One region of the Lysinibacillus sp. NPDC086135 genome, then DNA from elsewhere that is predicted to be linked to it. Evidence: riboswitches for the same ligand, from Rfam matches in the RefSeq annotation. Region 1 holds a riboswitch; each other region holds the start of a gene.
The links. A riboswitch is a leader RNA that binds a small molecule or an ion and turns the genes downstream of it on or off. The one in region 1 is predicted to bind thiamine pyrophosphate.
Positions count from the first base shown of each region.

Region 2: it holds a riboswitch for thiamine pyrophosphate, as region 1 does, so the genes downstream of both, thiC (phosphomethylpyrimidine synthase ThiC) here and thiT (energy-coupled thiamine transporter ThiT) in region 1, are expected to answer to the same signal.
Region 3: it holds a riboswitch for thiamine pyrophosphate, as region 1 does, so the genes downstream of both, thiW (energy coupling factor transporter S component ThiW) here and thiT (energy-coupled thiamine transporter ThiT) in region 1, are expected to answer to the same signal.

Region 1 covers NZ_JBIVCA010000018.1:36,679-47,931, reverse strand. The annotation lists gene ACIPKN_RS20530 (exonuclease SbcCD subunit D) at 1-999, shown strand, start outside; gene ACIPKN_RS20525 (AAA family ATPase) at 996-4,076, shown strand; gene ACIPKN_RS20520 (magnetosome magnetite crystal formation protein family) at 4,288-4,623, opposite strand; TPP riboswitch at 4,749-4,857, shown strand; gene thiT (energy-coupled thiamine transporter ThiT) at 4,985-5,545, shown strand; gene ACIPKN_RS20510 (hypothetical protein) at 5,685-6,002, shown strand; gene ACIPKN_RS20505 (hypothetical protein) at 6,342-6,536, shown strand; gene ACIPKN_RS20500 (glycoside hydrolase family 10-like protein) at 7,228-8,790, shown strand; gene map (type I methionyl aminopeptidase) at 9,293-10,048, shown strand; gene ACIPKN_RS20490 (hypothetical protein) at 10,075-10,788, opposite strand; gene ACIPKN_RS20485 (polyphosphate kinase 2 family protein) at 10,989-11,253, shown strand, end outside.
Region 2 covers NZ_JBIVCA010000019.1:91,356-102,608, forward strand. The annotation lists gene ACIPKN_RS21295 (S-layer protein) at 1-105, opposite strand, end outside; gene ACIPKN_RS21300 (AEC family transporter) at 500-1,429, shown strand; TPP riboswitch at 1,966-2,080, shown strand; gene thiC (phosphomethylpyrimidine synthase ThiC) at 2,213-3,991, shown strand; gene ACIPKN_RS21310 (catalase) at 4,196-5,701, opposite strand; gene ACIPKN_RS21315 (helix-turn-helix domain-containing protein) at 6,128-7,573, opposite strand; gene hutH (histidine ammonia-lyase) at 7,803-9,317, shown strand; gene ACIPKN_RS21325 (YjiH family protein) at 9,412-10,740, shown strand; gene hutU (urocanate hydratase) at 10,756-11,253, shown strand, end outside.
Region 3 covers NZ_JBIVCA010000016.1:40,486-51,738, reverse strand. The annotation lists gene ACIPKN_RS19170 (VWA domain-containing protein) at 1-2,237, shown strand, start outside; gene thiW (energy coupling factor transporter S component ThiW) at 2,374-2,883, opposite strand; TPP riboswitch at 3,001-3,108, opposite strand; gene ACIPKN_RS19160 (MFS transporter) at 3,173-4,369, opposite strand; gene ACIPKN_RS19155 (ABC transporter substrate-binding protein) at 4,581-5,654, opposite strand; gene ACIPKN_RS19150 (ABC transporter permease) at 5,651-6,448, opposite strand; gene ACIPKN_RS19145 (ABC transporter permease) at 6,445-7,257, opposite strand; gene ACIPKN_RS19140 (ABC transporter ATP-binding protein) at 7,247-8,353, opposite strand; gene ACIPKN_RS19135 (helix-turn-helix domain-containing protein) at 8,371-8,913, opposite strand; gene ACIPKN_RS19130 (peroxiredoxin) at 9,320-9,862, shown strand; gene ACIPKN_RS19125 (TlpA family protein disulfide reductase) at 10,325-10,777, shown strand; gene ACIPKN_RS19120 (potassium channel family protein) at 11,235-11,253, shown strand, end outside.

The DNA.
Region 1 (11,253 bases):
ATGCCCCCTATTGAGGCAGTGAATTTACTAAATGATATTTTGGCGGAAATTGTACTTGATAAAAAAATTCCTGTGTTAGCGGTTGCGGGGAACCATGATAGTGCAGGTCGATTGAATTTTGGCAGTAGTTTAATGAGTGATAGTGGATTACATATTAAAGGCCAATTTACGAAAGATCATGCGCCGATAGTTCTCCATGACGAGTATGGTGAAGTACATTTTCACCTCGTACCATATGCAGAGCCGGCTTCAGTACGGACTATTTTAGAGGATGATTCCATTCGATCTCATCAAGAGGCGATGGAAAAAATTATCGACCATATTGGGCAAAGTTTAGATCCAACAAAACGTAATTTTTTTGTAGGACATGCCTTTGTGACGAAGTATGGGGAAGAGGAAGCGAACACGAGTGATTCTGAGCGGCCCTTATCAATAGGAGGCTCGGATTGCATAAATGCAGCGTTATTTAAGCCTTTTAATTACACAGCACTTGGCCATTTGCATAAAGCACACTTTGTGTTGAATGAAACGATTCGATATGCCGGTTCTCCTTTGAAATATTCATTATCTGAGCACTTACATGAGAAGGGCTTTTTAATAGTGGAGCTAGATGCACAAGGGGAAGTCACTATCACAAAACGTAAGCTTATAGCGAGACGGGATTTACGTGTGGTAGAGAGCTTAATGGATGATTTATTGCAATTACCACCTAGTGATGATTATGTATTTGTACGTTTAACAGATGCTACGTCAGTAACCTCGCCGATGGAACGTATTCGTACGGTGTTTCCTCATGCAATGCATGTTGAGCGCAAAGTAGCACGCCAAGAGGTATCACATGAAATTCAGACGGTTGAGACAGAGAAAATAGAAGACATCGATTTATTCCGATCATTTTTTACAGATATAATTGGCGTACAGCCAGATCAAGATACAGAACGTCTATTTACAGAGATGCTACAAGAATTATTAGATGAGGAGCGGGAGACAGTAAAATGAAGCCTTTAAAGTTAACGATTACTGCATTCGGTCCATATAAAAATACAGAGGTTATTGATTTTCAACAGCTTGGTGAACATCGTCTATTTGCGATTTCCGGAAAAACAGGCGCAGGTAAAACGACGATTTTTGATGCGATATGCTATGCACTTTACGGATCGGGTAGCGGTGAAGATCGTCAGGATACTGCTATGCTTCGAAGCGGGTTTGCGGATGATGATGTGTATACTGCAGTGGAGCTCGTTTTTGAAATGCATGATAGAGTCTATCAAATTTTACGTCAGCCAGGTCATATTAAAGCAACAAACAAAAGTGTCACTGGCAAGAAAATTGAACTGGCTGAAATCAAAGGAACCACGCTTGATTATAATATTGTAGAAAAGCAGCAAACGCTTGAGGTAGATAAAAAGCTACAGGATATAATCGGCCTCACAAAGGATCAGTTTAGTCAAATTGTTATGCTACCACAAGGTGAATTTCGCAAGCTGTTAACCTCAGATTCTACGAATAAAGAAGTTATTTTACGCAAAATTTTTAAAACAGATCGCTTTGGTGCGATGACAAAAAGACTTGATGCGAAACGAAAAGAGGCGGAAAGTGATTTACTGCATGCTCAACAATTAAAGGAACATCTTCTTGGCCAAATTGCAGGTGCTTTACCACAGCGTTCGTCATCTTTATTTACTTGCATTACTAATAATACTGACAATATGCATCAGCTGAAGAAGGCTCTAGAAGAGGAGCAAACCTATTATACGGAATGTATACAATTGGAATTGCAACGCTATAAAGAGGCTTATGCGCATCATCAAAAAGAGCAGGAATTTTATAGTAGAGCGAAAACACTAAATGAGCAATTTGATGAGCAAACTAATCGTCAGAATCGCCTACAAGCATTGCTACAAGAACAAGATATATATAGCGCAAAAGAACGCGAAATTGCATTAGCAGAGAAAGCAGAGCGACTTGTCATACTTGAGCAACAATGTATCGATTTACGTGCTGAGCAAAATCGTAAAGAACAATCCTATCAGCAAGCAATGACAGAGCAGAAAAACACAGAAGCTCAGTTAAAAATAGCGCAGGAAAAGTTTAACGTTGAAGAGGCGAAAGAATCTGAGCGTCAACACGTTTTACAGCAGGAATTACAGCTACAAGCATTATTACCGACGTTCGAGACGTATGAGAATAATCTGCAGCAAATGCAAATAGCTGAACAATATGTTGCAACAGCAAAGCTAGCTGTAGACGATAATAGTAAAATCGTAGAAACAGGACAAATGCAAGTTCAGCAATTAACAAAAACAATTGAACAATATGAAAAACAACTTGAGCCATATGAAAGTTATTTAGAACAGCTACCTAAGTTAAAAGAGCAAGTATCATTACTAGCGCAAGTTGAAAAATATACGAGAGCAGTTGCAACAGCGGAGCAGGATGTAGCCACTACTAATGTCCATTATCAAGAAAGTAAGCAGGCTCTTCAAAAGTTGGAGCAACAATGGATTGCGAGTCAAGCAAGTATTTTAGCACAGCAACTTAAGGACGGAAAGCCTTGTCCAGTGTGTGGTAGTACAACACACCTCGAAACACATCGTGAGCAATTAGAGATGATTGAATTAGCAGAGGTGGAGGCTTTACGAGCAAAGGCTAGTACTGATGAGCGCAAGTTTTTAGAGAAAGAAGCTTTATTGAATTCTACAAAGCATCTTCTACAAGAGGCGCTAGAACAGTTAGACACGAATGAGATTGATCAATCGAATCAAGCACAAATTGTAGCTTCTTTGCAAAACGTAGAGCAACAAATAACGATCTTAAAAGTAGTGAGCCATCAATTATCTGATGTACGTATGCAACAAAAGGATCATCGTGCACGAATGGAGCAGTTACAAGAAAAGCAAATAAAACTTGAGCAATATTTAGTTGAGAAGACGAAGGAATTGACTAAACAACAAGCAATTGTAGAAGAGCAGCAAAAGCATATTCCAGAAAATCTTACGACGCTACAAGCATTGCAACAGGCAATCGCTCATATAGGATCACAAAAACTTGCATTACAAACTGCGTGGAATAGTAGCCAACAAAGTTTGCAATCTGCCAAGGAAGCCGCAAATAATGCTAGAATGACCGCAGAAATAGCGAAACAGGCTTTTGAGGAATTAAAGCTGAAAATGGATGAAAAGCGCGAGCAATTTTCAGTGAGTATGAAGGAAGCAGGCTTTGAAAGCTATGATGAATTTGCTACTGGGAAGCGTAGCGCGTTGCAAATAGAAGCTTTACGGAAATCTTGCAATGAATATGCACTACAAATCCACACATTACAAGTACAAATTACTGAGGGAGAGAAGCATCTTAAAGGGCAAGAGAAGCAAGATTTAACGACCATGGAAGAAAAGTTAGAGATGCTTCGTGTCACATATGAGGAAGCTTTTAAAGTATTGCAACAAATGGAAGGATTTGCGAAGGCTTGTGCAGACTTTATCAAAAAAGTTGAGGAGACCGAACAGGAGATTCATTTACTTGAAAAAGAAGCGGGGCGAGTAAAGGAGCTCTATGCAATGTTAAATGGACAGAATGTGAAAAAGCTGTCTTTTGAGCGTTATATTCAAATCAATTATTTAGATAAAATAACAGAGGCGGCAAATATTCGACTTTATCATTTATCCAACGGTCAATTTGAGCTACGACGTTCAGATCGCTTAGAAAAGCATGCCAAGCAAAGTGGGCTAGGACTAGATGTGTATGATGCTTATACAGATCAATTACGAGATGTGAAAACATTATCAGGGGGAGAAAAGTTTAATGCGTCTTTAAGTCTTGCCCTTGGGATGGCAGATGTCATTCAAAGCTTTCAAGGTAATATCCGTATTGAAACGATGTTTATTGATGAGGGCTTCGGTTCTCTCGATGAAGAAGCATTAAATAAGGCGATTGATACGCTTATTGATTTACAAGATTCCGGACGTATGATTGGAGTCATTTCTCACGTTGCGGAGTTAAAAGCTACAATGCCTGCTGTGTTGCATGTTGAAAAAGCAATGAACGGTCATAGTCAAACATATTTTGAAGTGAAATAACAAAGAGGCGTATCTCCGTTTTTGGAAATACGCCTCTTTGTTATTTTTTTTTAGTTACGTTAGGATTTGTTCCTTTTTTTGCAGCGATTACTTTTTTGACAATTGGGATAACGATAGGTGCTAATTTTACAGCGGTTTTAACAACTTTAGATACTTTCACAAATAACAGCCCCTTAAGTACTATGTGTTCAAGGAGAGGTTAAGATGAAACTTATCGGATCACCCGAACAGCTTGAATAATATTCCAAATAACGACTCCTAATGAAACGAGAATATAAATTGCGAATGAAACAAACCAAATGATAAGGAAATTATTACTATCTGAATTTAGATCAAAATTAGTGTTGAATGATAAAGTTGAGAAAATAAAGACTGCAAAGAAAATTATTCCGAATGCGACTGGGATTAAATGTGATATTAGTGCTCGAATAGAGTGCCTCTTTACGTCGCTATCTTTTGTCACAAAGTAAACGACTAATGGCACAATAAAGGGTGCGAATAAAATACTGAGATAACTAAAGGCAGATAAAATTTTTTGGTTCTCCATAGTAGTACCTCCTTTTTTAATATTTACGCATGAAAAACGATAAAGTTTCAAAAAAAAAAATGTGGAAGAGGTTGTAATCATAACAGTGTTTGCGTACAATGAGGTTGTTCAATAAAATTAAGATGTACGACCACAAGGGGAGCTGATGATGTCAGCTGAGACTGGGCACGTAATGCCTTGACTCTTCGAACCTGTAAGTTAACACTTGCGTAGGGATTGTGGATAGAAACCGACACTTTTACGATGTGAGGCTCTGTCCTGGCATCGTTTTTTATTTTTTTGATGCCAGATAGGGACATATTTGCCAACTGATTTCTATTCCTGCTCTTGTATCCTACATCGGAACAAAGGAGAGAATATTATGGACAATAAAAAACTGTTAATGCTTGTGGAGATTGCGATATTCGCTGCGATTGGCCTTGTGCTCGATCAGGTTTCCTTTAAAGTATGGGCACAAGGCGGCTCTGTTAGTCTAGTGATGGTACCAATAATTTTAATAGCATTCCGCTGGGGCCTTATTCCAGGCATGACAACCGGTTTACTCATTGGTGTAATGCAAACAATGTTTGGTGCTACAATTGTGCATTGGCTACAAGGAACACTTGATTATGGTGTTGCCTTTACAGTAGTGGGCTTAGCGGCCGTTGTACGTCGACCGGTGCTTGAGGCTGCAAAAAATTTAAACAAAAAGAAAATGGCGATTTATATTATTTTAGGAACTGTATTAGCAGGTTTTTTACGCTATGCAGCACATACCATTGGTGGCGCTGTATTTTTCGCAGAGTATGCAGGCGATCAAAATGCGTGGATTTATTCAATCATCTATAATGGAACATATATGCTACCAGCAACGATTTTAACAGCGATTGTCGGTGTTCTGCTATTTACGGCAGCACCTCAATTAATGCAACGAAAATCATAACTATTATGCCCTTCACATGAGTGAAGGGCTTTTGTTTTGGCTGTTTTCGCAAAGATTGTTGCTATTCAACGAACGGAGCAGTTTACTTCCAATGTGTGCCTCGTCATGCTTGAAAAAACGCCGTATTCAGGAGGGTCTAATGGGGAAGGAATTCTGCAAAAGAACTAAAGAGATAATTGTAGATGGTTTTCAATTCCACTGCGTTATTAATGAGATCCCTAGTAACAAATTTGTGAATTTTAAAGTCTATTCATCAAAAACATCATATTTTGAAGTCTTGTTTACATGGGAAGGTAGCTGGAACTTCATCCCACATAAGCCAAGCAATTGTGAACGTTTAATTAGATATGCGATTGAAAATGGATGGGAATTTAGTGTTGAAAAGAAAACGTTTAAAATAGAACAAGGTAATTTTCTCATTGATAAATTAGGACTAACCTCACACATTTCTCATTAAGCTAACGTAGTGCTTTCCTTCAATAAGAATAGGACTTGCGTGTATGATTGAATCCCATACGCACAAGTCCTTTTGTTATGCTTTCACAACCTCTCCTGTAGCTTCACACATGGCTCTATAGCAACAATTAGAACTGTTTCCCTCTGCTCCACTAACCACACTCACAGGTTCGTTAAAGGCTCGTTCAACTCTGCTTAGGTACTTGTTACTCAGTTCTTGTAGCTGTCAATCTCATTTGTTGCACATTTACCATTTCTCTACCAACCCAAACTCTGCTATGTTACAATTTCGATATAGAAAAAATTTTAAGTTAGTAAAAAAAGTGGGAGGATTTGAGTTTTGAATAGTTATTATACAGAAGATATGAACAGTTTTAATTCAGGAGATATTTTATTTAGTGCTTTCTCGATTTTCGGGTTATTATTTTCTCTTATTCCATTTATTTTTTTCCTTTGGTTTGCTATCAGTACAACTAAGCAATTAAAAAGGCAATCTTTATTATTGGAAGAAATCAATGAAAAATTAAAACGTTAACAAGGACTATAATCTCCTTTTAACAATCAAACCAATTGCCACCACGCTTAAATCTTAGGGACTTGTGCGTAACACTACTACAAGTCCTTTTGTTATGCTTTCTCTATCACTCCTATAGCTACACAAATGGCTCTGTAGCACCAATCAAACAAAAAGATGTGCTACCGTAATCTCATCATAACTTGCTTTATAAGCTCACACAGTCATCTATCACTATTTGCAATCGTTCTACACTTCACCAATCAACTGATTATCAGTTATTGAACTAAACTAGCTAATAGATTGTCAATAAAAATCTTTTAAATTAAAAAACACTTCATGCTAAAAAGCGCAACTCAAATAATCCTCCGAATTCAATTTGGAAGGTTTTTGTTGAATTTGAAAATGCTGTGGGCGTCAAGAATTTAAATAAATGAAAATTACCGGTGAAGGGAGAATAATTGGGTATTTGTGGTATTATATAGTGAGCGAAGAAACAGAATAAAATTTTCCAACGAGCTTCGCAAACAATTGAAATTACCAATAAAGGGTCCTGCCGACAAAATGCTACAGACCTAATTACTGTAAGACACTTTTTGGAAGGATAAATCAGTTCCTACTTTTATAGAATAGGCTGAAATGGTATTTACTTAGATTATAGTAACAGCTAGGTTTTAATAGCTGAGAATTAAAAGGAGAGATTTCATTATTTATGTTTAAAAATTTTTTTGGAAAGTGCTTAGTAACTTTTTTTGTTTTACTTTTACTTATTCCTGTTTTTACAAATCAAAAGGCTACAGCTAATTCACTACCTCAAAATGAAATGCGTGCAGCCTGGATTGCAACAGTATCTAATATTGATATGAAGGCAGGTATGAGTAAAACCCAATATACTCAATGGGTTCAAAGTACCTTAGACAAATTAAAAGCTGATAACTTTAATACAGTTATTTTTCAAGTTAAGCCATTAAATGATGCACTGTACCCGTCTAAGCTTGCTCCATGGTCATCGTATATAACAGGCAATACACAAGGGACCAATCCGGGTTTTGATCCATTGCAAATAATGCTGGACGAAGCACATAAGCGAGGATTAGAACTTCATGCTTGGGTAAACCCATATAGGGTCACTATGCCTTCGCAATCTTTGACTAATCTTGCTGCCGATAATGTAGCCCGTAAAAATTCTAATTGGGTAGTGAAATACGGTAAACAATACTATTTAGATCCTGGTTTGCCGGAAGTTCAAAATTACTTATTATCAACCATAGAAGAATTAGTAAGCAACTATGATATCGACGCTGTACATATGGATGATTACTTCTATCCTTATAAAATAAAAGGAGAGACTTTTCAAGATCAACAAACTTTTAAAAAGTATGGTGGCTCATTCAATAATATTGAAGACTGGCGCAGAAATAATGTTAATCAATTAGTAAAAAAGGTTTATGCAAGCATTAAGGCAATTAAACCTCATGTTCAATATGGAATATCTCCGTTTGGAATTTGGCGAAACAAAGGGCAAGATTCTACTGGTAGTAACACGAATGGAATGAGTAACTACGATGATCTTTATGCTGATACAAGACAGTGGATTAAAGATGGAAGTATCGATTATATTGCTCCTCAAATCTATTGGTCCAGAAATCATAAAGCAGCAAATTACTCTGTTTTATTAGATTGGTGGGGAAGAGAAGTTCAAACGTACGCAAAAGTCCATCCTGTTAATTTATATATTGGCATGGCCAATCATAAAGTTGGAAATGATTCTGATACTGCATGGAATAACAAGACGGAACTTATCAGCCAAGTAATCGCCAACAGAGCAAATAAAAATGCTCAAGGACAAATGCATTTTTCTCTAAGAAGTATTAACAATAACGCTCTTGGATATGCTTCTTATCTAAATCAGCAACTATACAATTATAAAGCTTTAACACCTACAATTTATTGGAAAGGCTCTGCAATACCTTTATGTCCAACTGATGTTAAATTGAGTAAAGAGTCTTTCGGCATGAAGCTTACTATTACAGATGAAAATAGTACTCAACCAAGGAAATATGTAATATACCGATTTGATGGAACAAAAGAAGGATCATATGAAGACGTTAAAAATATAGTAGACGTGGTTTATAACACACAAGGTAATACTGTTTATGTAGATACTATTGCAAATAATAGTAAAGCATACACATATGGTATAAAGTCTATATCTGCTACAGGTGTGGAAAGTAAAACTGCTTTTGTTCTAAAAGAAGGAAATCCTTACCAGTAGCAATAGAGCCAACACCTGAAGGGCCAGAGAAATCAGAAAAACCTGTAGATCCAAGCCTATTGGTAGAAAATAATCGATCATTTTTATAAAAACCAATCTTAAATTTGAGGGATAAGAATCCATTTTGATCAATCTTTTTGTTGAAGAAGGTAGTCAAACCAGAAGCAACAATCTTTGAGAAAACAGCCTTTGTTTTTTAGCTAGCAAGGGATGACATTTGTTGAAAAGTATACATTGTATATTTGTTGATTGGAGTGGAGGATGGGCGACTCCTCGGGGATTAGCGTCACAGATGAGACCCTGCAGCGAGCATCGCGAGTGAAGCGGCTCATCGGACGCCCCCAGGAAAGCGCCCAGCCGGAACGGAAATCAACCTCACATTATGGAGATGTCGGCACTTTACAATTTATGATGGCATATAATATTTAAAGCGTTTAGCGTTTTATGTATAAAAAGTTATGTTATATTAAATAGTAGATATTAGATGAAAGGGACGTTAAAAATGATTGTAAAAACGCAAGAAGAGATTGAAGCATTTAAAAAAATCGGCCGTATTTGTGCTGAAATTCGTGAGGCAATGAAGGCTGCTACAAAACCAGGTGTAACAACACTTGAATTAGATGAAATTGCAGGTCGTATGTTTGCTGAAGCAGGAGCAATTTCTGGACCTAAAGGGGAGTATGATTTCCCAGGCTACACATGTATTAGTGTGAATGAGGAAGTCGCACATGGTATTCCTGGTAAACGTGTGATTAACGAGGGAGATATCGTAAATATAGACGTATCTGGGTCACTAAATGGCTACTTTGCTGATACGGGCATTTCATTTGTAGTTGGCGAAGGCTATGAGGATAAAGAAAAGCTATGTCACGTAGCCAAAAGTGCTTTCGACCGTGCGATGACAAAAGTAAAAGCTGGATCAAAATTAAACCAAATCGGTAAAGCTGTTGAGCGTGAAGCATATGCCAATGATTTAACAGTGATTATGAACCTAACAGGTCATGGTTTAGGTCGTTCTTTACATGATGAGCCAAATCATATTTTAAACTACTATGATGCTTGGGATTCAACAATTATGAAAGAAGGCATGGTGCTTGCAGTCGAGCCATTTATCTCAGCGAAAGCGGAGCATATTGTAGAATCTGGTGATGGCTGGACATTCATTACGCCAGACAAATCATTAGTCGCTCAAATTGAGCATTCAATTATCGTTACTAAAGACAAACCAATTATTTTAACTTCTCTAGATGAACAATAAAAAAGCTGAAAATCCTGCTAACCAATTTATTTTTGGTAGGCAGGATTTTTTTTAATAAATAATATACCGACAAGTAGCACTCCACATAAAAACAAGGCTGCAGTTGTCACAAGTAGCTCATCGAAACCATTATGTAATGCGACCCCGATATAGGACCAGATAAATACACTTGGGTAGATAATATCAAAATAATGGAATCGAATATGTAGCGCTATTGCCGCTCCAATGGTCAGTAAAATAACTGCCCAAAGTGGATCACTAAGGCCAAGACCATTCCATTGATAAGATGTTAACATGAAGCTTACATTTGTCATTAGGCTAAATGTAATCCATGCTAAATAAACCGAGAAGGGTATACGACCTGTGAGTGAATTATTGCTAAGAGGGTACGCTTTGTACAACTTAAATAAATACAGTACTAAAACAAACGTACTGATAATTGACATGATAAATAGTTCGTGATGCCAAACAACAATTGCTAACGCCTGCATGATACATATGCTACTAAAGAGAACAGTCTGTTTAATAGATGTCTTTTTTAGGTTCATGACTAACCAATAACCAAGTAACATGTAAACCACAATCCAAATCATATAACTAACATTAAACGGTGCAAATATTACTGGAAAACGATTTAAGATCTCTAAAAAAGAATGATCGTTTATTTTCATGAAATAGGATGAAAAGGTTAGGATGAGTGAGACAATAAAAGTTATTGTCATCAAAAAAAATCGAGGCATGTTTTCTCTCCCTTCGTGTTAAATTGTATAGGGAAAAGACAAATAAGTATAGGACTGAACATTATATTTTCATTATAACGGAAATTTCCAACGATGTATCGCGTGTTTCGTTAAAAATATCTACAATTTACCATTTGGATAGTTATCCATATACTTCTTTAGTACAATGAAAATATTCGAATGTAAGGAGTGAAGTTTTAATGACTCAAAATTTAAATGATCTAGATTTATCAGTGAAACTGGATAAGAAAATGTACAAAAAGAAATTAAAAGTACTCCAATATGAAATGTTAAATGCTCAACAGTTTTTATTAAAAAATAAAATTGGATTAATTCTAGTATTTGAAGGTATGGATGCTGCTGGTAAGGGTGGCGCTATTAAGCGTCTAATTGAACGTGCTGATCCGCGTGGCTATGTCGTGCACCCAATTGCAGCACCTCAGCCTCATGAACTACGCTACAATT
Region 2 (11,253 bases), on a different contig from region 1:
GTTTAAAGGTGAATTACTTGAAGCGGCATCTGCAGTGGGCATTGGCGATACTAGGGTTGCTGTAATAGCAGTTGCCATAAAAGTCGTTAATACTTTATTCTTCATTTTAGTCACTCCGATCATTGTATTTAATGGATAATATATCATATATTTCTTTGTTTTAGTACATAAAGGGTATATTTTACTATTTATTATACTTAAATGAAATGTAGTCCCTTTTTCTTTATCGTTCGTTTTTAAGAATCCTTAATTATTTAAAAAAAATGAAAGTGAAGTGCCAGGTTTTTTTTGTACGAAATTGGGTAGTTGGGTGCGGAAATCACGCTCATTTCAAGGGCTATAACGTTCTAAAAAGTAACTTTTACCATGTTGTTAAAGACACTGTATTAGTTTAGTGTGTTCAGGAAAAACGCCTTGATATGAGTGGTGAGTTAGTTTTGAAGTACATTGACCAAGCATAAAAACAGCACTACTATAGGAGAGGGAAGGGGGACAAGCTATGATGTATCTCGGTATGATTTTTTTTAAAATTGTGACTCCAATTCTAGTGCTTCTAGTACTTGGTGCAGTTTTACAAAAGAAATTTCGCTTTAATTTAAAGGCGTTATCTCAACTTATTACATATTGCTTCATGCCAGCAGCAGTTTTTGTGAATATATATGAAACGAGTATAGAGCTGTCTGTGCTTGGGGAAGTTGCGTTATTTATTCTACTCTTTATCGGAAGCCAAATGGTGCTTAGTCATTTTCTTGCAAAGGGACTAGGCTTAGTAAAAACAGAGGCTGCGGTGTTTAAAAATAGTGTTGTCCTAATTAATTCGGGTAACTATGGAATTCCAGTTGCACAAATGATTTTTGTGGCTCAGCCGATTGGCGTAGCGATTCAGGTCATTCTCGTTATATTTCAAAATATGACGACCTATACTTACGGCTTGTACAATTTAATTTCTTCAACAAAATCGGGCATGTCTATTGTGAAAGACTTCCTCAAAATGCCCATTATTCATGCACTTATTATTGGTGTGGCAATGAACTATTTTACTATCGCTATTCCGCAGTTTGTAAGAATTCCGATAGACCATGTGGCAGATGGCTTTATCGCTGTAGCATTAATAACTTTAGGGGCGCAACTATCGCAACTTGAAATTAAATCCATGTTCAATAAGATAGTATTCATTAGCTGTTTTACACGACTAGTCATAGGGCCAGCCGTTGCATTGCTAATCATTTTTGCGCTTGGTCTTGATGGTGTCGTGGCACAATCACTTTTTATAGCTAGTTCGTTCCCAACATCGCGAAATAGTTCTAGTCTTGCATTAGAATATGACGTAGAATCGGCAACTGCTGCACAAACAGTTTTATTTTCAACGATTGTGAGCTGTATTACAGTGACGATTGTGATTTATGTGGCGGAACTGTTGTTTACTTAACAGTTTGGTGCTATTCGGAATAAAAAAGATTATTGTCAAAACGTGAGGTTGATTTCCGTTCCGGCTGGGCGCTTTGTCGCTGACGCTTCGCTTTCGCACAGTTAAAACATTTGTCGCTGACGCTTCGCTTTCGCGCAGAGCAGAGCTTCCTGGGGGCGTCCGATGAGCCACTCGCGCTGCTCGCTCCAGGGTCTCATCTGTGACGCTGATCCCCGAGGAGTCGCCCAGCCTCCACTCCAATCAACCTATATGCATGGCTTACGTTTAAACTTCTTTCAGTAGAAGTCTCCCATCTCTATAGGTTGTAAGATACAATTCGGGTTTAAGTTACTTTTCAGTGGTGTCCAAGCATCAGCTGAACACGGATCGATAAGGAATTAATATAGATGCAGGCCTAAGCACAATGCCGAATCCAGATGCAATTATGCCGAGGCATAATTGATCAATTGCTGTCGCCAACTTTTGATGATAAGCAAAAAAAACAAATGAAGCTTCCATCTCTTAACAATATCTGCTACACTATCATCAAACTTAATAGCATTAACTAGGGGAGTCTGATGAGTCAGGCTGAGAGGGAAACGCATAGAGGTTTCTTGACCCTTTGGACCTGATCTGGCTCATACCAGCGTGGGAAAGTTAACCATTATTGCACTCAATGTATTTGCAATAACTATACCTTTACATTCTTAGCCGGATCCAAAATTTTTTGGATTCGGCTTTTGTCTTTATTGGGGTGAGCTAGATTCGGTCCTTGTATAAATATAAAAGGGGGCGAAGTAGTTTATGACAACAGTTAGCGACAAGAATATTACGATTATGTCTAGTTTTGAAGGAAGTAAAAAAGTTTACGTAGAAGGTTCTCAACCAGATATTTTAGTGCCAATGCGTGAAATTGCTCTAAGTCCAACGACAGGAAGCTTTGGTGAAGAGGAAAATGCACCAGTACGTGTTTATGATACGAGCGGCCCGTATACTGATCCTGCGTATAAGGTGGACATTACGAAAGGATTGCCAGCTTTATGTAGTGCATGGATCAAAGAACGAGGTGACGTTGAAGAATACGAAGGGCGTACTATCAAGCCAGAAGATAATGGATTCCGCAAAGCTGATGATCCACGAATAAGTGAAAATATTTTTCCGTATTTATCCAAAAAGCCTTTGCGTGCGAAGAAAGGTAAAAATGTAACGCAGCTTCACTATGCACGAAAGGGAATTATTACTCCAGAAATGGAATTTGTAGCGATACGCGAAAATATGGACCCAGAATTTGTGCGCTCAGAGATCGCGGCAGGACGTGCTATTTTGCCATCTAATATTAATCACCCTGAGGCAGAGCCGATGATTATTGGACGTAACTTCCACGTAAAAATAAACGCCAATATTGGAAATTCAGCGGTGTCATCCTCTATTGCAGAAGAGGTAGAAAAAATGACGTGGGCTACACGCTGGGGTGCTGATAACATTATGGATTTATCTACTGGTAAGCATATTCATACGACACGTGAATGGATTATTCGTAACGCCGCGGTGCCAGTGGGAACGGTGCCGATTTATCAAGCGCTAGAAAAAGTAAATGGAGTGGCAGAGGATTTAACATGGGAGGTGTATCGTGATACGTTAATCGAACAGGCTGAGCAAGGTGTTGATTACTTCACGATTCATGCAGGGGTATTGCTACGCTATGTGCCATTAACGGCTAATCGTGTAACAGGCATAGTGTCTCGAGGAGGCTCGATTATGGCGCAGTGGTGTTTATATCACCATCAAGAGAGCTTCTTATATACTCATTTTGAAGAGATCTGCGAAATTATGAAAACCTATGATGTTGCCTTCTCTTTAGGTGATGGTTTACGTCCTGGTTCTATTGCAGATGCAAATGATGAGGCTCAATTTGCAGAGCTAGAAACGCTAGGGGAATTAACGCAAATTGCCTGGGAGCATGATGTACAGGTGATGGTAGAAGGACCAGGGCATGTACCAATGCATCTTATTAAAGAAAATATGGATAAACAGTTAGAGGTGTGTAAGGAAGCTCCTTTCTATACTTTAGGACCGTTGACAACAGATATTGCCCCTGGTTACGACCATATTACATCGGCTATTGGTGCTGCAATGATAGGGTGGTATGGTACGGCAATGCTATGTTATGTGACGCCAAAAGAGCATCTCGGCCTACCAAATCGTGACGATGTTCGTGTAGGGGTTATTACGTATAAAATTGCTGCACATGCTGCCGATTTAGCGAAAGGGCATCCGGGAGCACAGCAGCGTGACGATGCGCTATCTAAGGCACGATTTGAATTCCGCTGGCGCGATCAATTCAATCTTTCGTTAGATCCAGAGCGTGCAGTTGAATACCATGATGAAACATTGCCTGCAGAAGGGGCAAAAACTGCGCACTTTTGTTCAATGTGTGGACCTAAGTTTTGTAGTATGAGAATCTCACAGGATATTCGTAATTATGCAAAAGAGAGTGACTTAAATACGACTGAAGCAATCCACAAAGGTATGAAGGAGAAAGCAGAGGAATTTAAACAGGCAGGCAGTCAAATTTATCAATAATTAGTAAAGCAGGCTTGTGTCAAATTAGGCACAAGCCTTATTAGTTTCATCGGACGCCCCCAGAAAAGCGCCCTGTCGGAACGGAAATCAACCACACATTATGGTGATGAGTCTTCGTTCTGTCATTAATATAAAAAAACTCCATGTGAAGATGTCCTTCACATGGAGTAAAAAGTTGGATTGGATATCAATAATAATGGAAAATTAAACGTTTGTTGCTTGCTTTTCGTATGGGTTTGAAAGATCCATACCTTCTAATGAAAGACCCATAGCTTTTGCTACACCTTCGCCATATGCTGGATCAGCTAAATAGCAGTGAAGAATATGACGGCCTTTGATGAACTCTTCAACTGGTGCCATATCATTAGCAGTATTTTCGAATAGACGTTGTTGCTCTTCGGCAGTCATTAGGCGGAATAATTTACCCGGCTGCTCGAAGTAGTTATTGTCGTCTTCACGGAAATCGTGGATACCAGCATTACCGTCTATACGTAATTCAGGCTCTTTATAGTCTAAATTATGTTCCCACTCACCATAGCTATTTGGTTCGTAGCTTAAAGTTGAACCTAGGTTGCCATCGAAACGCATAGCGCCGTCGCGGTGGAATGAACGGAATGGGCATTTTGGTGCGTTTACAGGAAGCATGTAGTGGTTCACACCTAAACGGTAGCGTTGTGCGTCTGCATACGCAAAGATACGAGCTTGTAACATTTTGTCTGGCGAGAAGCTAATACCAGGGATAATGTTAGATGGTGCAAATGCAGCTTGCTCAACTTCCGCAAAGTAGTTGTCCGCATTTTTGTTTAACTCGAATTCACCCACAGGAATTAATGGGAAGTCTTTTTTATACCATACCTTCGTTAAATCAAATGGGTTATATGGTAACTCACGAGCCTGTTCCTCTGTCATTATTTGAATGTACATTTTCCATTTAGGGAAATCGCCTTTTTCAATAGCCTCATATAGATCGCGTTGTGAAGATTCGCGGTCGTTACTGATTACTTCAGCAGCCTCAGCACCAGTTAAGTTTTTAATGTCTTGCTCTGTACGGAAGTGGAATTTAACCCATACGCGCTCATTTTCAGCATTAATAAAGCTATAAGTGTGAGAACCGAAACCATGCATATTGCGGTATCCAGCCGGAATACCACGGTCAGACATAACAATTGTTACTTGGTGGAGCGCCTCTGGTAATGAAGTCCAGAAATCCCAGTTTGAATTCGCATTTTTCATATTCGTACGTGGGTCACGTTTTACCACGTGGTTTAAATCTGTAAAGTGTAAAGGATCACGGAAGAAGAATACAGGTGTGTTGTTACCAACTAAATCCCAGTTACCTTCTTCTGTATAGAACTTAAGTGCAAAGCCACGAATATCGCGCTCAGCATCCGCTGCACCACGCTCACCTGCAACTGTGGAGAAGCGTGCAAACATGTCAGTCTTTTTCCCAACCTCTGAGAAGATTTTTGCTTTTGTATATTTAGTAATATCATGCGTTACAGTGAAAGTACCGAATGCACCTGAACCTTTAGCATGCATACGACGTTCAGGAATAACTTCACGGTTGAAGTTCGCTAATTTTTCAACTAGCCATACATCCTGGAGTAATAGAGGACCACGAGGACCTGCTGACATAGAATCGTGGTTGCTTACTACTGGAGCACCACCTGCTGTTGTAAAACGACGGCTACGATTATTTTCATTTGTCATATTAGTTTACCTCCTAAGAAAAATTGTGAGTCAAACTCTTCATCAATAACTATAACAAATGTAAATTATAATTGCTAGTAAATTATAATTATTATTGTTAAAGAATTTTTACATTAAGATACAAACTACAAATATATGCTAGATTTAAATAGCTTATGAATAACCTTTACCACTAATTTAGTTTTTAAAACATTTTCGAGAATTACTTGAAAATAAGTTATGAAGAAGAGGAAGCTTAAGAATAAAATGAATTCTTTTGTTTACTTATTCTTATTGAAAATAGAGTATGATAATTGAAAATAATTGCAGTGAAAGTTTTGGGGATCAGGTATCGGAGATCCCTTAAAGATATAGCCTTTACCCGCTACGCTTCGCACAAGTTTCTAGTTAGAACGGAAATCAACTCCTTGTTACTTAAAAGTCTTTTTAAGTTTTGCGATAACGATGGGGAGTAATTCCGATGTGCTGTTTAAAAATTTTTATGAAGTAATTCGAATCATCAAAACCATTTAAATCGGCAATTTCACTAATAGCAAAATCGGTTTCTACAAGCATTTTTGTGGCATTTTGAATTCGGACTTGCTGTAGGTAGCGTTTAAATGGCAGGCCTTGCTTCTTTGAAAAAATCGTACTTAAATAATTGGGACTAATCCCTAATTTATGAGCAACGTAAGGTAATGATAACCCGCTATCCTGAAATTGCTGGTCGATAATTTCTATGGCCAGTTCTACATAGTCAGCCCGTTTTTCTATTCGAGCCTCATTAGCTAATTCAATCAGCCTTTGTGTAAATGATATGATGCCATTTAAAATGGTATAAAATATAGGATGCTCAATAATTAAATGAAAAAGCTGACGATAATTTTGCTCAATTGCCGCTTTCTCATGTAATTTATACTTCAGCATAAAACGCCGAATTTGCGCCAGAACACTCGTTAGATGAATACGTAAGTCATCTTGCTTGTAATATATTCCTTCATTAGATAGTCGATATAAAAATGCTTTGACGGCTTCAATATTTCCGTCCTCTAAACTACTTATTAGTAATTGCTGCTCTTCAGGTGTTAGTAAAGGATCGAAGGGCTGTGTCTCCAATTGTTTGCTCGCATAAAAAATATGCCCATAGCCTTCGTAAAAGCTTTGATGAAGTGCACGTTTTGTTAAGGTATACATATTCTTCATGGTGGTCGGTTCCCCATCATAAACCCCAATATTTAACGAGCTATTATTCGTTAATCGCCATTCCTTCATTAATGTACGAACATCCTTCTCTAAATCATTTGTTTGGAATAAACATACAATTTTTTCTGATAAAGGATAAATCCTCATGCTAGAATAAATAGGCGTTTGCTGAAGCCAGTTGTATAGTTTGTTAAACATTTCGGAATGCTCAGGCTCGATCATTGTGAAATGTATATTTGTCTCTATGGAACTAGTTTTACTATCTAAAAATAGTTGATAGTAAAAGGATTCATCTGTTGCTTCTTGATACACTGCTTCTGCTTTGGTTGTCCGAAGGGAAATAGCAGTGAGCTTTTGCTTTAATACTTCTAAATCAATTGGTTTAACGAAGAGATGTGCGACCTGTAAATCAATTGCCTTTAATGCATTTTTAAAAAGTGGCTCTGTCGTCATAGCTAAAATAGTCCCAGAATGTTTTTGTAAAACACGATAAAGTGCAATTAAACGATTATTTGAGAATAGGTCAATATTTAGCAGTATCACCTCAGGCTCGAATTGCTGGATACTTTGAAGTGCCTCATTAATAGTTGTACCTATTTCTATAGTTACATCCCCAGGAAAATATGTATGTAAAAACCAACGAATCCCTGAAAGATCAGTGGAATCCCTGTCGATTAATAACAATTTCACAACTGCAAACCTCCTTAAAATAATCTAGTTTCGTAAAAAAATACTATTATATTATTAAAATAACAAAAATTCTGAAATAATTCATGTTTTCTCTTTTAAAATTCCCTATTTTCTGAAAAAGGTAGTTAGTACAATGTAGTTAGTGTAATTGTTATTTATCTTTTGTAGCGATAGCGAAATTGATTAAAAGCATTTTTACATAGCTCTAAGGAAACAGGGGGATGACATTATGAAGTCTATTATCGAGCTTGATGGCCAGACATTAACAAGACAGCAAATAGGGGAAATTGTAGAAGGTCGTGCCACGGTAGCGCTTTCTCTAGACAGTGTGGAGCATATACGTTTAAGTAGGGAACGCATTGAAAAGCGTTTAGCTGAGGGGCAAACGATATATGGTGTGAATACAGGCTTTGGAAAGCTGAGTAATATAAAGATTGAAGAGGAAGACATTGAGCTTTTACAGTTAAATTTATTGCGCTCAGATGCAACTGGTGTGGGTGCGCCGTTTCCAACAGATGTTGTACGTGCAATGATGGTTTTACGTGCGAATGCTCTAGCTCGTGGTTTTTCAGGAATTCGTCTGGAAACAGTGCAGCTGCTTTTGGAATTTATTAATAAGGGAGTACACCCGATTGTACCTTCTCAAGGTTCAGTTGGAGCAAGTGGAGATTTAGCGCCGTTATCACATTTGGCTTTAGTGCTTGTAGGTGAAGGTAAGGCGGAGTTTAATGGAGAGATTATGAGTGGCAGTGCGGCGTTACAGCAAGCTGGGCTAACGCCTGTCCGACTACAAGCTAAGGAAGGTCTAGCGCTTGTAAATGGTACCCAAGCAATGACGGGTATCGGGGTTTTAACAGTGAACGAGGCAGAGCGTATTGGGCTAGCAGCAGATATGGCAGCAAGTTTAACGCTTGAGTCACTGAAGGGTATTACTTCAGCATTTGATCCAGCACTTTTGGCGGTAAGACCACACCCGGAATTAGAGCTTGTTGGCGGACGAATCCGTAAATGGCTTGATGGAAGTAAACGTGTGACAAAGCAAGGTGAAATCCGTATGCAGGATGCCTATTCACTACGTTGTATTCCACAAGTGCATGGTGCTTCATGGCAGTCATTTTTCTATGCTCAGGACCGTGTGCAAACTGAAATGAATGCAACGACAGATAATCCGATTGTTTTAGAAAATGGAGAAGTATTGTCTGGTGGGCATTTCCACGGTCAACCAATTGCATTAGCAATGGACTTTTTAAAAGTCGGTGTATGTGAATGGGCTAATATTTCGGAGCGACGTACAGAACGCATGGTTAATCCACAGCTTAATGAAGGTTTGCCTCCATTTTTAGCGACAAATCCTGGTATTGAATGTGGGCTAATGATTGCTCAATATACAGCAGCCTCTATCGTATCCGAAAACAAAGTGTTGGCACATCCCTCAAGTGTGGATTCTATACCGACATCAGGGAACCAAGAGGATCATGTGAGCATGGGTACAACATCAGCGCGCCAAGTACGTCAAATCGTACACAATGCCGCTCGTGTCATTGCGATAGAAATGATTTGTGCATCGCAGGCTATCCATTTAGACAAAGCGGAAGAGCAGTTATCTCCAACAACTCGAAAGTATTTAGAAAAAGTGCGTGAATTTTGTCCACCACTGTTAGCGGATCAACCAATCGGCGATGAAATAGAAGCGCTTTCACAGTATTTATTAACGAGTGATGTTCTATTAAACGAGTATATGTAAACCTTAGATGATAATTTCCTATAGGAAATCCAACAAATCTTTCAATTTGTCCGGATTGACAGGGAATTCTAATTAACAGTCGAGGGGGAATAGGATGGAATTTCAACAACAAGAGCTGAGGCAAGACTCGCAATTCCGAGTCTCCTCCGCTATGAAGATGATTGCGTGCAGTTTGGTCGGAATATTCAGTTTCTTCATATCGTTTGAATGGCAAGGTAAGAATACAATTTTAATTGATCACATTGTGAATTTTATTCGCACTGAAGCACCACTACTTGTAACTGCATATGTACTCATAATGCTTGTAGGTGGAGCGGTTCATCCATTCCTTACGAAGAAGTGGAATAAGTCGATAGTCAATATTGTATTGTCAATTTTTAAAGTGGGCGGTATGGTTGCCGGGATTTTATTAATTTTTAATATAGCACCTGCATGGCTAGCAAATGAAAGCATCGGTCCGTATTTAATGGAGAAGCTTATTAAGCCGGTAGGGATACTAATCCCGATTGGATCTTTGTTTTTAGCACTTCTAGTAAGCTATGGGTTGCTTGAATACATCGGTGTTTTAACACAGCCGTTTATGAAGCCTATTTTTAAAACACCTGGACGTTCAGCAGTGGATGCAGTTGCCTCATTTGTCGGCAGTTATTCGGTTGGCTTACTTTTAACGAATCGTGTTTATATGGAAGGTCGCTACACAGCGAAGGAAGCCGCGATTATTGCAACAGGTTTCTCGACTGTATCTGCAACGTTTATGGTTGTCATTGCGAGTACGCTGGATATTATGCAGCATTGGAATGCGTTTTTCTGGGTGTCGCTCGTTGTAACATTTGTGGTCACTGCGTTAACAGCGCGTATTTATCCACTTCGTTCAATGAAGGATGAATACTATAAGGGCGCGACGCCGATGCCGGAAAAGATTGTAAAGAAGGACCGTTTTAAAGAAGCATGGCGTCAAGCGATGGATGCAGTTGAGCAAAATCCACCTTTATCTAAAGTTTTATGGGCGAATTTAAAGGATGGCTTCATTATGGCGATGGGTGTTATTCCATCGATTCTATCAATCGGTCTGCTAGGGCTTGTACTTGCAACATATACACCAATTTTTGATTGGCTTGCGTATATTTTTGTACCATTCACATATGTGTTACAAGTTCCAGAACCATATTTAGCAGCGAAAGCGCTGTCATTATCGTTAGCAGAAGTATTTTTACCAGCACTTGTTGTCACACAGGCAGCACTTGTGACGAAATTTATTGTGGCGGTCGTATCGATATCGGCAGTTCTGTTCTTTTCAGCCGTTATTCCGCTTATTTTATCATCTGAAATTCCATTGACATTGCGCCAAATTTTACTCATTTGGTTTGAGCGTGTCGTATTAACGTTAATCATCGTAACACCAATAGCATTTTTACTATTTTAAAGGAGTGTGTTTTTAATGGTAGTTAAAACAAATATTCGTGCACCACGTGGGAATGAATTAACATGTAAAGGTTGGACGCAGGAAGCTGCAATGCGTATGTTAATGAACAATTTAGATCCTGAAGTAGCAGAAAATCCAGATGAACTAATCGTTTACGGAGGTATCGGTAAAGCGGCGCGTAATTGGGAGAGCTATGAGCAAATTATTGCGTCATTAAAAGAATTAGAGAATGATGAAACACTTCTTATTCAATCAGGAAAACCGGTAGCTGTATTCCGTACACATGAACATTCGCCACGTGTATTGATTGCAAATTCTAATTTAGTGCCAGCGTGGGCAAATTGGGAGCATTTCTATGAGTTGGAGGACCGTGATTTAATGATGTACGGTCAAATGACGGCTGGTAGCTGGATTTATATTGGCGCACAAGGCATTTTACAAGGAACGTATTTATCATTCGTAGAGGCAGGTAAAAAAGTATTTGGCACAGCAGATTTACGCGGTAAATTCATC
Region 3 (11,253 bases), on a different contig from region 1:
TAAAGGAAGTGCCGAAGTTTACAGCTATAAAAGCAACAGATCAAACAAATATTGAACAGAGTCTACAGCTCGCTTCAGGTATTGTAGATCCGAAAAAAGCGACACGACTTGTGCTCTTAACGGATGGCAATGAAACAAAAGGGGATGCCTTAGAATTTGCATCGAAGTTTAAAGGGTCAAATATTAGCGTTGATGTAATGCCGTTTAACCAACCTGTTGCGAAGGATGTATCCATGAAAAGCTTTGTTACACCACAAGTTGCTTATGTTGGTGAGCAGCAGCAGTTAGTCGCTGAAATAAATGCAACTGTAGCAGAACAAGGTGAGCTATTACTATACGAAAACGATAAGCTTATTCACCGTGAAGCAGTGGAACTTACAGAAGGTTCGAATGTATTTTCGTTTAAACATTCAGCAACAGCTGAAGGGCTTGTAAAATATGAGGCACTCGTGCAGGTTGAGCAGGATGCAATTTTTGAAAATAATAAATTAACAAGCGTCACGATGGTGCAAAGTGAGCCACATTTACTAATTGTTAATGGCTATGAAACGGCATCACCAATTGCAGCGGCGCTAGGCAAACAATCAATTGCCTATGATGTTGTAAATGCTAAAAGTCTACCAAATGAACTTTCTAGTTATTTACAATACAATGCCATCATTTTTGATAATGTGCCAGGGCATTTAGTAGGCGAGGCAAAAATGAATGTCATTGAGCAAGCAGTGAAAAATTTCGGTGTCGGTTTTACAATGGTTGGTGGCGAAAATAGCTTTGGTTTAGGTGGCTATTTTAAAACACCAATCGAAACTTTACTACCTGTTGAAATGGAGATTAAAGGTAAGGAGCAATTGCCATCATTAGGGCTAGTTATCGTACTTGACCGCTCGGGAAGTATGTCTGGAGCAAAGCTAGAGCTTGCAAAAGAAGCGGCCGCTCGTTCAGTTGAAATGCTACGAGATGAGGATACGCTCGGGTTTATAGCCTTTGATGATCGACCTTGGGAAATTATTGAGACAGGACCACTTGGCAATAAGGAAGATGCGGTGGATACAATTTTATCTGTAACGCCAGGGGGAGGTACCGAAATATATGGATCACTAGCTAAAGCTTATGAAAATCTAGCTGATTTAAAGCTACAGCGTAAGCATATTATTCTATTAACGGATGGTCAGTCTCAGCCAGGTAACTATGAGGACTTAATTGCACAAGGAAAAGAGAATGGCGTAACCCTATCAACGGTTGCAATTGGTCAGGATGCTGATGCCAACTTACTTGAAGCACTCAGTGAGATGGGCAGTGGGCGTTTCTACGATGTTATTGATGAGCAGACGATCCCCTCCATTTTATCTCGTGAAACTGCCATGATTTCACGCACATATATTGAGGATAACCCATTCTATCCAACTATATTTAATGCGGCTGGCTGGAATACGTTATTTGCGAATGGTGTACCTAAAATGAATGCTTATATTGGTACAACAGCAAAGCAGGGAGCTACTGTTATAGCAGAAAGTGAGAAAGAGGATCCAGTACTAGCAGAATGGCAATATGGCCTTGGCAAAACATTTGCCTTTACTTCTGATTCGACAGGAAAATGGACAGGGGACTGGGCAAGATGGCAAAATTGGGGCACTTTTTGGCAAACGCTTATTTCAAAAATGCTACCAAGTTATAATGATGTTGCCTATGATGTACGTCTAGAATCAGACGGCTCATTTGTCATCACTGATCCAACAAATGAAGCGGCGTTCTTAGATATTGTTGCTGTCAATGAAGCTGGTGAAGAACTTGATACACAACTTGAAACAATTTCAGCATCACAAGTTCGAGCAGTCGTACAAGCAGAACCAGGACTCATCTTCTTCCGCATTGCCGATGAAGATCAGACCATTTACCAGGCAGGCTTAAGTGTACCTTATAGTGCAGAGTATGAATTACGCCCAGTGAATGATAAGTTAATCGAAGCACTAACAAAGCAAACAGGCGGCTCTGTTTTGAAGGAACCGAGCGAGGTATTCCGTGAATTTACTAAAAAAGGTGCAGAACGTCAAAATATTGCGACATGGCTTTTATTAGCAGGGATGTTGCTATTCTTTATTGATATTACCATCCGACGCTTTGGTTGGCGCTTCTTAACTAGGCCGAAGAAAAAAGAACAGCCTGTAGAGAGAACACAGATACAGGAAGATGACACAAATGTTGCCCAGCTATTAAAGGGTATGAAAAAACGATCTTAGTAAGTTAAAACGATGGTTCATTGCTTTATAGTAATGAGCCATCGTTTTTTCCTAAATTGTTCCGATAAATAGATGAAACATTCCGATAAAATCTGAAATTGTTCCGATAAATCACAAATTTATTCCGTTAAATTACTCATCTCACAATATTTTTATCTAAAAAGGATTTACGATTTATAGTATTCTTCCGCAAATTGCTAGCAACGACTATACCTAAGACAGCACCAATAGTACTTGAGGTTAAAAAGGCTGGCATGAAAAATAAAGCAGCAACGGATGTCCCCATTAATAAATGTGCGTAAGGTACTGCGATAAGTGAGGCAATGATACCTGTCCCAAACATTTCACCGACACCTGCAAGCCATTGCTTGCCGCTGTATTTATAGGCAAGAGCTGCACATAGAGCGCCAATAACACTGCCAGGAATAGCTAGTAATGAGCCTGTGCCTGTTAAAATACGAATAATAGCTGTGACAAAGGCGACCATAACAGTAGGCACTGGTCCAAGAATGATAGCACCGATAACATTAATGGCATGCTGGACAGGGTAGGCACGAGCAATTCCCGTTGGTATTGAAACGAAGGTAGAACCAGCTACGGCAATTGCTACTAATATGGCCATGATTGTTAATTTTCGAATTGACATAATTTCCACTCCTTTGAAATGTTAATACCGCCGCAAAAACAGAGAGAATCGCCGCTAAAGCGTCAAAAAGCCGCTTCCTAAAAACAACAGGAAGCGGCCTTGCATCTACAAATAAAAAAGCAAGTGTCGACACTTCCCTCCGCTAGTGTGAACTAGATCAGGTTCAAAGGGTCCGTATATGACCATATACGTCTCAGCCTTTTAAAGACTCCCCTAGTGGTAAGAATTTAATTAATTTTTTCTCTTAATAATGTAGCATACTATTAAAAATAGTCAATAACTTTTCAGACTATTTTGTATCAGGATGCATAAGGTGTGGCGCTTTTTTCATTGTCCAAATAAGGGCAAGGAAGAAGCAAGCCATTAAAATAATAGCCCCGAATATATAAGGACTGTTCATATTCCAATCGAATAATATACCTGCTAAAGCTGGACCAATCATATTACCAAGACTCATATACGCATTGTTCAGACCAGCTGCAAAGCCTTGTTCATTTTCAGCAAGTTTTGAAATCAGTGTGTTGACAGCTGGACGAATCAATGTCGTAGCTGTAGAGAAGATGGTCGCTACAATCAAAATAAGTGCAAATCCAGATGCGAATAATATTAAGAAAATCGAAACGGATGCAATAAATAAATTGACTAACACTACTTTCATTTCGCCGAAGCGATTAAACAGCGGTGTAATAACAAACATCTGTACAACAACACCAAAAGCGCCACCCATAACTAATATAATGGCGATATCAGTAGGTGTGTAATTAAACTTATCTGTAACAAATAATGATAATGTTGTTTGGAAGTTAGCAATCCCGAAAGAGAATACAAGCATGATAATTAGCATGACAAAATAAGGCATTCGGACTGAACGGGCCATCTGCTTTGCAAGATTATCCTGCTTCTGCGCTTTTTTCGCTGCATTCGGTTTTGTAGCAGGCAATAAAAAGAACGATAAAATAGCTGCTAAGATAGCTGCAAACCCAGCGGTATAAAATGGAAAATGCAAACTAACTTTTGAGAGGAATCCACCGATACCTGGTCCGATCATAAAACCAAAGGACATTGCTGCCCCTATCATCCCCATACCTTTTCCTCGTTCCTCATACGTTGTGACGTCTGCCACAAAAGCCATTATAGGAGGTGCCACAAATGCGGAACCAAGGCCACCAAAAAAGCGTGCCAGGAAGAGCATCCACACATCTGTAGAAAGCCCGAAACAAATTTGTGCAAGTCCTGTTACGATAAGACCGAAAATAATGAGATTTTTACGACCGTATTGATCGGAGAGATTCCCAGCAATTGGAGAAAATATGAATTGTGCGAAGGCGAACGTTGCAATCAACATGCCAAGTACTTGTCCTGCGGCACCAAACAATTTTAAATACTCAGGCATGACAGGAATAATAATTCCGATACTCCCCATTGCGATAAACATATTAAACATTAAAATATACAAAGCCGCCTTATTAGACTTCTGCTGGGTCATCGAATACCCCTTTCTTTAATCAAATATACTACAGTCTACCATAAGACTTATACGTTTGCTATTGACTATAAGTCTGAGATTTACTAGAAAGATATGCGGATTCTCAAATACGGCCGGCTAGTTTTTCCACAGAAGCTTACTTCCAGATAAACGAAAAAAAGCTGTTCTCAACGTTTGTAACGTGAGAACAGCTTTGAATGGGTAAAATAGTTTATCGAATACTCATTTTAAATTCTAAGAACAGCTCATTGTATTTGCCTAAGTAATCAGGACCTAAGTTTTTATAAACTTCTAATGTTTTACGTTGTTCTTCAGAAGGATAGAAGCGCTTATCAGATACAACTTCTTTATCCATTAACTTCATCGCTGCAATATTAGGAGTAGAATAGCCTACATAATCAGCGTTTTTAGCACCCGATTCAGCTTTCAACATAAAATTAATGAAAGCATGTGCGCCATCAATATTTTTTGATGTTTTTGGGATAACCATATTGTCAAACCATAAGTTTGAGCCTTCTTTTGGTACAGCGAAGTCCAAATCTTCATTTTCTGACAACATATCTGCTGCTTGACCAGACCAAGTGAGTGCCACAGCGGCTTCATTATTAACCATCAGCGGTGTAATTTCATCTCCGATAATGGCTTTAACATTTGGCGCCAATGTGATTAGTTTATCAGTAGCTTTACGTAGCTCCTGGTTATCTAAAGAGTTGAGAGAGTAGCCAAGACTGTTTAAGCCCATACCAATCACCTCACGTGCACCGTCTACTAAAAAGACTTTACGCTTTAATGAAGGATCCCATAAGTCCTTCCAAGATGAGAAGTCTAAATTTCCAACGAGCTTTGGATTATAGACAATGCCGACTGTTCCCCAGAAATATGGGACAGAGTATTTATTGTTCTTATCAAATGGTAAATCTAAAAAATAAGGATCAATATTTTTTAAATTAGGGATTTTCGTTTTATCTAAAGGAATAAGTAAGTTTTCTTCCTTCATTTTTTCAATCATATATTCAGAAGGTACGGCGATATCGTAAGCTGTACCACCTTGTTGAATTTTTGTCATCATTGCTTCATTGGAATCAAACGTTTCATAGATGACGTGAATGCCTGTTTCTTTTTCAAATTGCTTCAGCAAATCCGGGTCAATATATTCTCCCCAGTTAAAGATGGTTAATGTATCTTTACCACTTTTTCCACCACCGGCACTTAGGGCGTCAGCAGTATAGAATAATAGGGCGGAAACGACAAGGATTGCGATTGTTGCTTGAATTAATTGCTTCATTGAGTTCCCCCCGTTCTTTTACTAGCGCGGCTTGTAATGAAGTAATAGCCAACTACGACGATAACCGTTACAAAGAATACTAACCCAGAAATAGCGTTAACTGTTAAGGAAATACCTGCACGTGCCATCGAATAAATTTCAACAGATAAAGTACTAAAGCCGTTACCTGTCACGAAAAACGTTACCGCAAAATCATCTAGAGAATATGTTAAGGCAAGGAAGAACCCTGCAAAAATACCAGGTTGAATATACGGTAAAATAACACGCATCATGACATCTTTTTTCGTTGCCCCTAAATCTAATGCAGCATCGATTAATGATTTATTCATTTCTAATAGTTTAGGTAAAACCATTAGTACAACAATTGGGACACTGAACGCTACATGTGCTATTAACACAGAAGAAAAACCTAATTTAATACCAACCATTGTGAATAAAATTAAAAAGCTTGCTCCAATAATGACATCCGGGCTCACAATTAACACATTGTTTAAAGAAAGTAGTGTGTTGCGCATTTTTGAATCTTTAACAGTGACAATGCCAATTGCTCCTAGTGTCCCAATGATTGTCGAAATCAATGCAGAGAGTAATGCCACGATCACTGTATTAATTAGAATGACGAGTAAACGTGAATCCTCAAAGACCGCTTTATAATGTTCTAACGTAAAGGACTCAAAGTTATTCATCGATCCGCCACTATTGAACGAATAGAAGATTAAATAGAAGATAGGTGCATACAAAACGATAAAAACAATCGCTAAATACACTCTTGCTGTAGCAGATAGTTTTTTCATCGTATGCGACCTCCTTTATCCTTTTTCTGTCCTGTAATTAACATAACGATGACCATGAATAAAATTAAGAACACAGCAATTGTTGAACCCATTCCCCAGTTTTGGGTCACAAGGAATTGTTGTTCAATAGCTGTACCAAGTGTAATGACACGGTTTCCTGCAATTAAACGAGTGATCATGAAGAGTGATAATGCAGGAATAAATACAACTTGAATACCTGATTTAACACCGTCCATTGTTAACGGCAATATAACGCGACGGAACGTAGTAAAGGCCGATGCCCCTAAATCACGTGCGGCATAAACAAGAGCCGGATTTAAACGATCCAATGAGTTGAAAATCGGTAAAATCATAAATGGAATAAAAATATAAACGGATACGAACACAAAGCTAAGGTCAGTGAATAGCATTTGCTTTGGATCAAAACCAAGTACTTCGATAAATGCATTTATTGGGCCGTATAAGCCGAAAATCCCGATAAAGGCATATGTTTTTAACAAAAGATTAATCCAAGAAGGAATAATAATTAGTAAAAGCCAAAGCTGTTTATGTTTCGTCTTCGTTAAAAAATAGGCTGTTGGATACGAAACAAGTAACGTAAAGAACGTAATTAAAAACGCATACCAGAATGAACTTAATGTCATTTTTAAATAGACAGAAGTAAAGAATGCTTTATAGTTATCGAGCGTGAAATTGCCATGTATATCTAGTAGGGAATAGTAAACAACGAGTGCAATCGGCATGATAACAAAAAGTGCAATCCATAAAACATAAGGAAATAAAGCTGATTTCGAAGTCTTAGTTTGCATCTTCGTCGTCCCCGTACGCCTCTAAACGTTTATCGAATTCTTCTTCTGTTTCATTTAAGCGCATTACATGAATTGCTTCTGGATCAAAGTCTAAACCAATTTCTGTCCCTACTTCAGCTTTTTTCAATGAATGCACGAGCCATTCATTCCCATCTTTGTCGTACGTAGATAATTCATAATGCACCCCGCGGAACAATTGAGTATCAACTTTAACGACAAGTTTGCCTTTATCGATTGTCGTCATTTCTAAATCCTCAGGGCGAATGACAATATCGATTTTTTCGTTTGGCTTCATACCTTGGTCAACACATTCAAAAACTTTACTAGCAAATTCAACTTTGAAATCTTCAATCATCACGCCAGGAACGATATTTGATTCACCAATAAAATCAGCAACGAAGCGGTTAATTGGCTCATCATAAATATCTACTGGTGTACCAGATTGTTGAATTTCACCTTCACTTAAAACAAATATTTCATCACTCATGGCAAGTGCTTCTTCTTGATCGTGTGTGACAAATACAAATGTTTTCCCGAGGCGTTGTTGTAACTCTCGTAGCTCATACTGCATTTCTGTACGCAGTTTTAAATCTAAAGCAGAAAGAGGCTCATCTAGTAAAATTACTTCAGGATCGTTCACAATCGCACGAGCAATGGCCACACGTTGACGTTGACCACCAGACATTTCAGAAATTTCACGATTGCCATAGCCTGCTAAGTTAACGAATTTTAATGCTTCAGCAACACGTTTTTTAATTTCACTTTCAGGAAGCTTTTTAATGCGAAGTCCAAATGCGACGTTTTCAAAGACGTTTAAATGAGGGAACAACGCATAATCCTGAAAAACAGTATTTACTTGGCGTTCATTTGCTGGCATGGAGTTGATTTTTTTATCATGAAAATAGATATCTCCTGTAGTCGGTTCTGTGAATCCAGCAATCATACGTAAAATAGTTGTTTTACCACAACCAGAAGGACCTAGCAGTGTATAGAATTTACCCTTTTCTAGCTCCAAGTTAATGTTTTTTAAGACGACAGTGCCGTCATTATAGGACTTTGAAACATTTTCAAAGCGGATAATCGAATTCGTTGTCATAGATGCGCCTCCTTAAGCTATAAATATGAATCCGTTGCGACAAGTAAAATTTTTGTTTCATCAGCATGTGCATTAAAAATTTGGTGATGATCTGTCGCGTCAAAATAGAGAGCATTGCCTTTACTCGCTATGTACTGTTCATCTCCTAAAACGAGACGAATACGCCCTTCAACAACAAAAATAAATGTTTCTGAAAGTGAGGGCTCAAACTGTTTGAATTCCCCATCAGCAGCAAGTGTCAAGAAAATAGGCTCCATTTCTTTTTCATTAGAAGTAGGAATGAGCCACTGAATTTCATATTTTTTTTCTTCGTCTGTATAAGTGGATTGATCTTCTTCTGTATATACAACCTTTTGTTCAGGTGCTTCATCATCGAAAAATTCTTTAGGTGTTGACCCTAAAACTTCTAATAATGAAAAAAGAGTTTCAATGGAAGGTGAATTTAGATCACGTTCTAATTGAGAGATATACCCTTTACTTAAATCTGTGCGTTCTCCAAGTTCCTCTTGGGTAAGACCTTTTTTTAAACGAAGCGCTTTGATTTTTGCTCCAATTTGCATCTTTTCCCTCCTAGAAGAAGTTTAGCAATCATAAACTTTTGAAATACAAAGTTTACTTTAACGAAACTTTTAGTTTACTAAAACCATTACAATTATACATAATAATAAAGAATTTGCAATCGTTTTTTAGCAAAAAAAAGTAGATGAAATTTTTAGAAATTATACATAAATGTAGCGTAGAAAAATTTCGTTTAAACTAGAATAAAAATGTTAAAAATAGCTAATAAATAGGCTGTAGCAGCTATTCCATTTGGGGATTTGACGGAAATTTGTCAGACAATTTAATATGTGCACTTTTGTGAAGTTTACTTGTTTGAAAAACTACGATTACTCTGTTATCGTAGAAGACGAGTTCGCTGGTGCGGATGGAATATATACACTACATATTTAATCGGAGGGATTTATAATGGCAGAACGCATGGTAGGTAAACAAGCACCTGACTTTACAATGGAAGCAGTACTTCCAGACAAATCATTTGGTAAAGTATCGTTACAAGACATTAAAGCACAAGACAAATGGACAGTTCTTTTCTTCTATCCAATGGACTTCACTTTCGTATGTCCAACAGAAATCACTGCAATGAGCGATCGTTACGATGAGTTCGAAGACTTAGATGCAGAAGTAATCGGTGTTTCTACTGATACAATCCACACTCACTTAGCTTGGATTAACACTGACCGCACTAAAAATGGTCTTGGTGAGTTAAAATACCCATTAGCAGCAGATACAAATCACCAAATTTCACAAGAATATGGTGTATTAATTGAAGAAGAAGGTATCGCACTACGCGGCTTATTCATCATCAACCCAGAAGGTGAATTAAAATACCAAACAGTATTCGATAACAACATCGGCCGTGATGTAGACGAAACTTTACGTGTACTTCAAGCTTTACAAACTGGTGGTCTTTGCCCAGCAAACTGGCGCCCAGGTCAAGCAACTCTATAATTTAAGTAGAGTTTTTATGTCAGGCATTGAACTGAATTCGAGGTTTGGCGAAATTGATCATTTAAAAATAAAGAGTCCCCACAGCAAGTTTGTGGGGATTTTTTTAAACTTGATATAGAAAAAGGTTCATCACCAAAAATTGCGGATGACTTTTGTTAAAACGCTACTATGTAAATAAGTTGATTGGAGTGGAGACTGGGCGACTCCTCGGGGATTAGCGATAGGGGAACGAAGGGTAAGAGCATCACATCCTGTGATAACGCCTTCGTGACCAACGTCGTGTTGGCCCGAGACCCTGCAGCGAAGCGGATGTTTTCTGTGCGAAAGCGTAGTGTTAACGTAGCGGCACCACCAAAAGCGGCTATAGGACGCCCCCAGGAAAACGCCCAGCCGGAACGGAAATCAACCACACGTTTTGATAACGATCCCAGAAAAAGGAAAAAAGAAAAAGGAGAATGTTTTATGAAACTTCGTGAACAAATGCCTGAACTTGTAGGCGCAACGACTTGGTTAAATGGTGAAGTAACAAAAGCGGATTTAGTTGGCGAAAAACCAACATTAATCCACTTCTGGTCAGTTAGTTGCCATTTATGTAAAGAGGCAATGCCAGATGTGAACAATTTCCGTGATCAATACAAAGATGAGTTAAACGTTATTGCAGTGCATATGCCACGCTCTGAGGAAGATACAAATTTAGAAACCATCAAATCGGTAGCAGCAGAGCATGACATTGTTCAACCAATCTTTGTGGATAGCGAATTAAAGCTAACGGATGCATTTGAAAACCAATACGTACCAGCGTATTTTGTGTTTGATAAAGATGGTCAGCTTCGTCACATGCAAGCTGGTGGTAGCGGTATGAAAATGCTAGAAAAACGTGTGAATCGTGTTTTAGATGAAATGCGCAACGCATAAAAGAGCAGATTACGAGGCGGGGATATTGTATTCCTCGTCTTTTTTATTGAAAAATACGGGAGGGGAATCGGAGAGTATCCTAGTTACCTGGGGAAAAAATCGGGTGTAACGTTCCTAATCCGACCCGAGCGAAAAAGGGAGTAATCCGATCAAATTAAGGCGTGACCCGGGCGAAAAAGAGGTTACCCTGATCACATTTTAGGGCAAGCTGAGCAGTTTCGTCTCTCACTTGATCACTTCTCGAAGTACCCGAACGAAAAAGTTATTAAACCGTACGTCCAAAGAAGTACCTCAAGTATAAAAAAGAACCTAGTGTTCTTGAATAGGAGCAGGGGATTCCTACAAAGATTATCTTAGAGATGTCTTTTATTGAAGAATAGTCTCTTGTTTTGACGATACATATAGCAAAGAATACGTTACAATAAGGGTATAGTAGTTTTCGGAGGGATTTTTAATGATGAAAAAAGAGTTTGCTG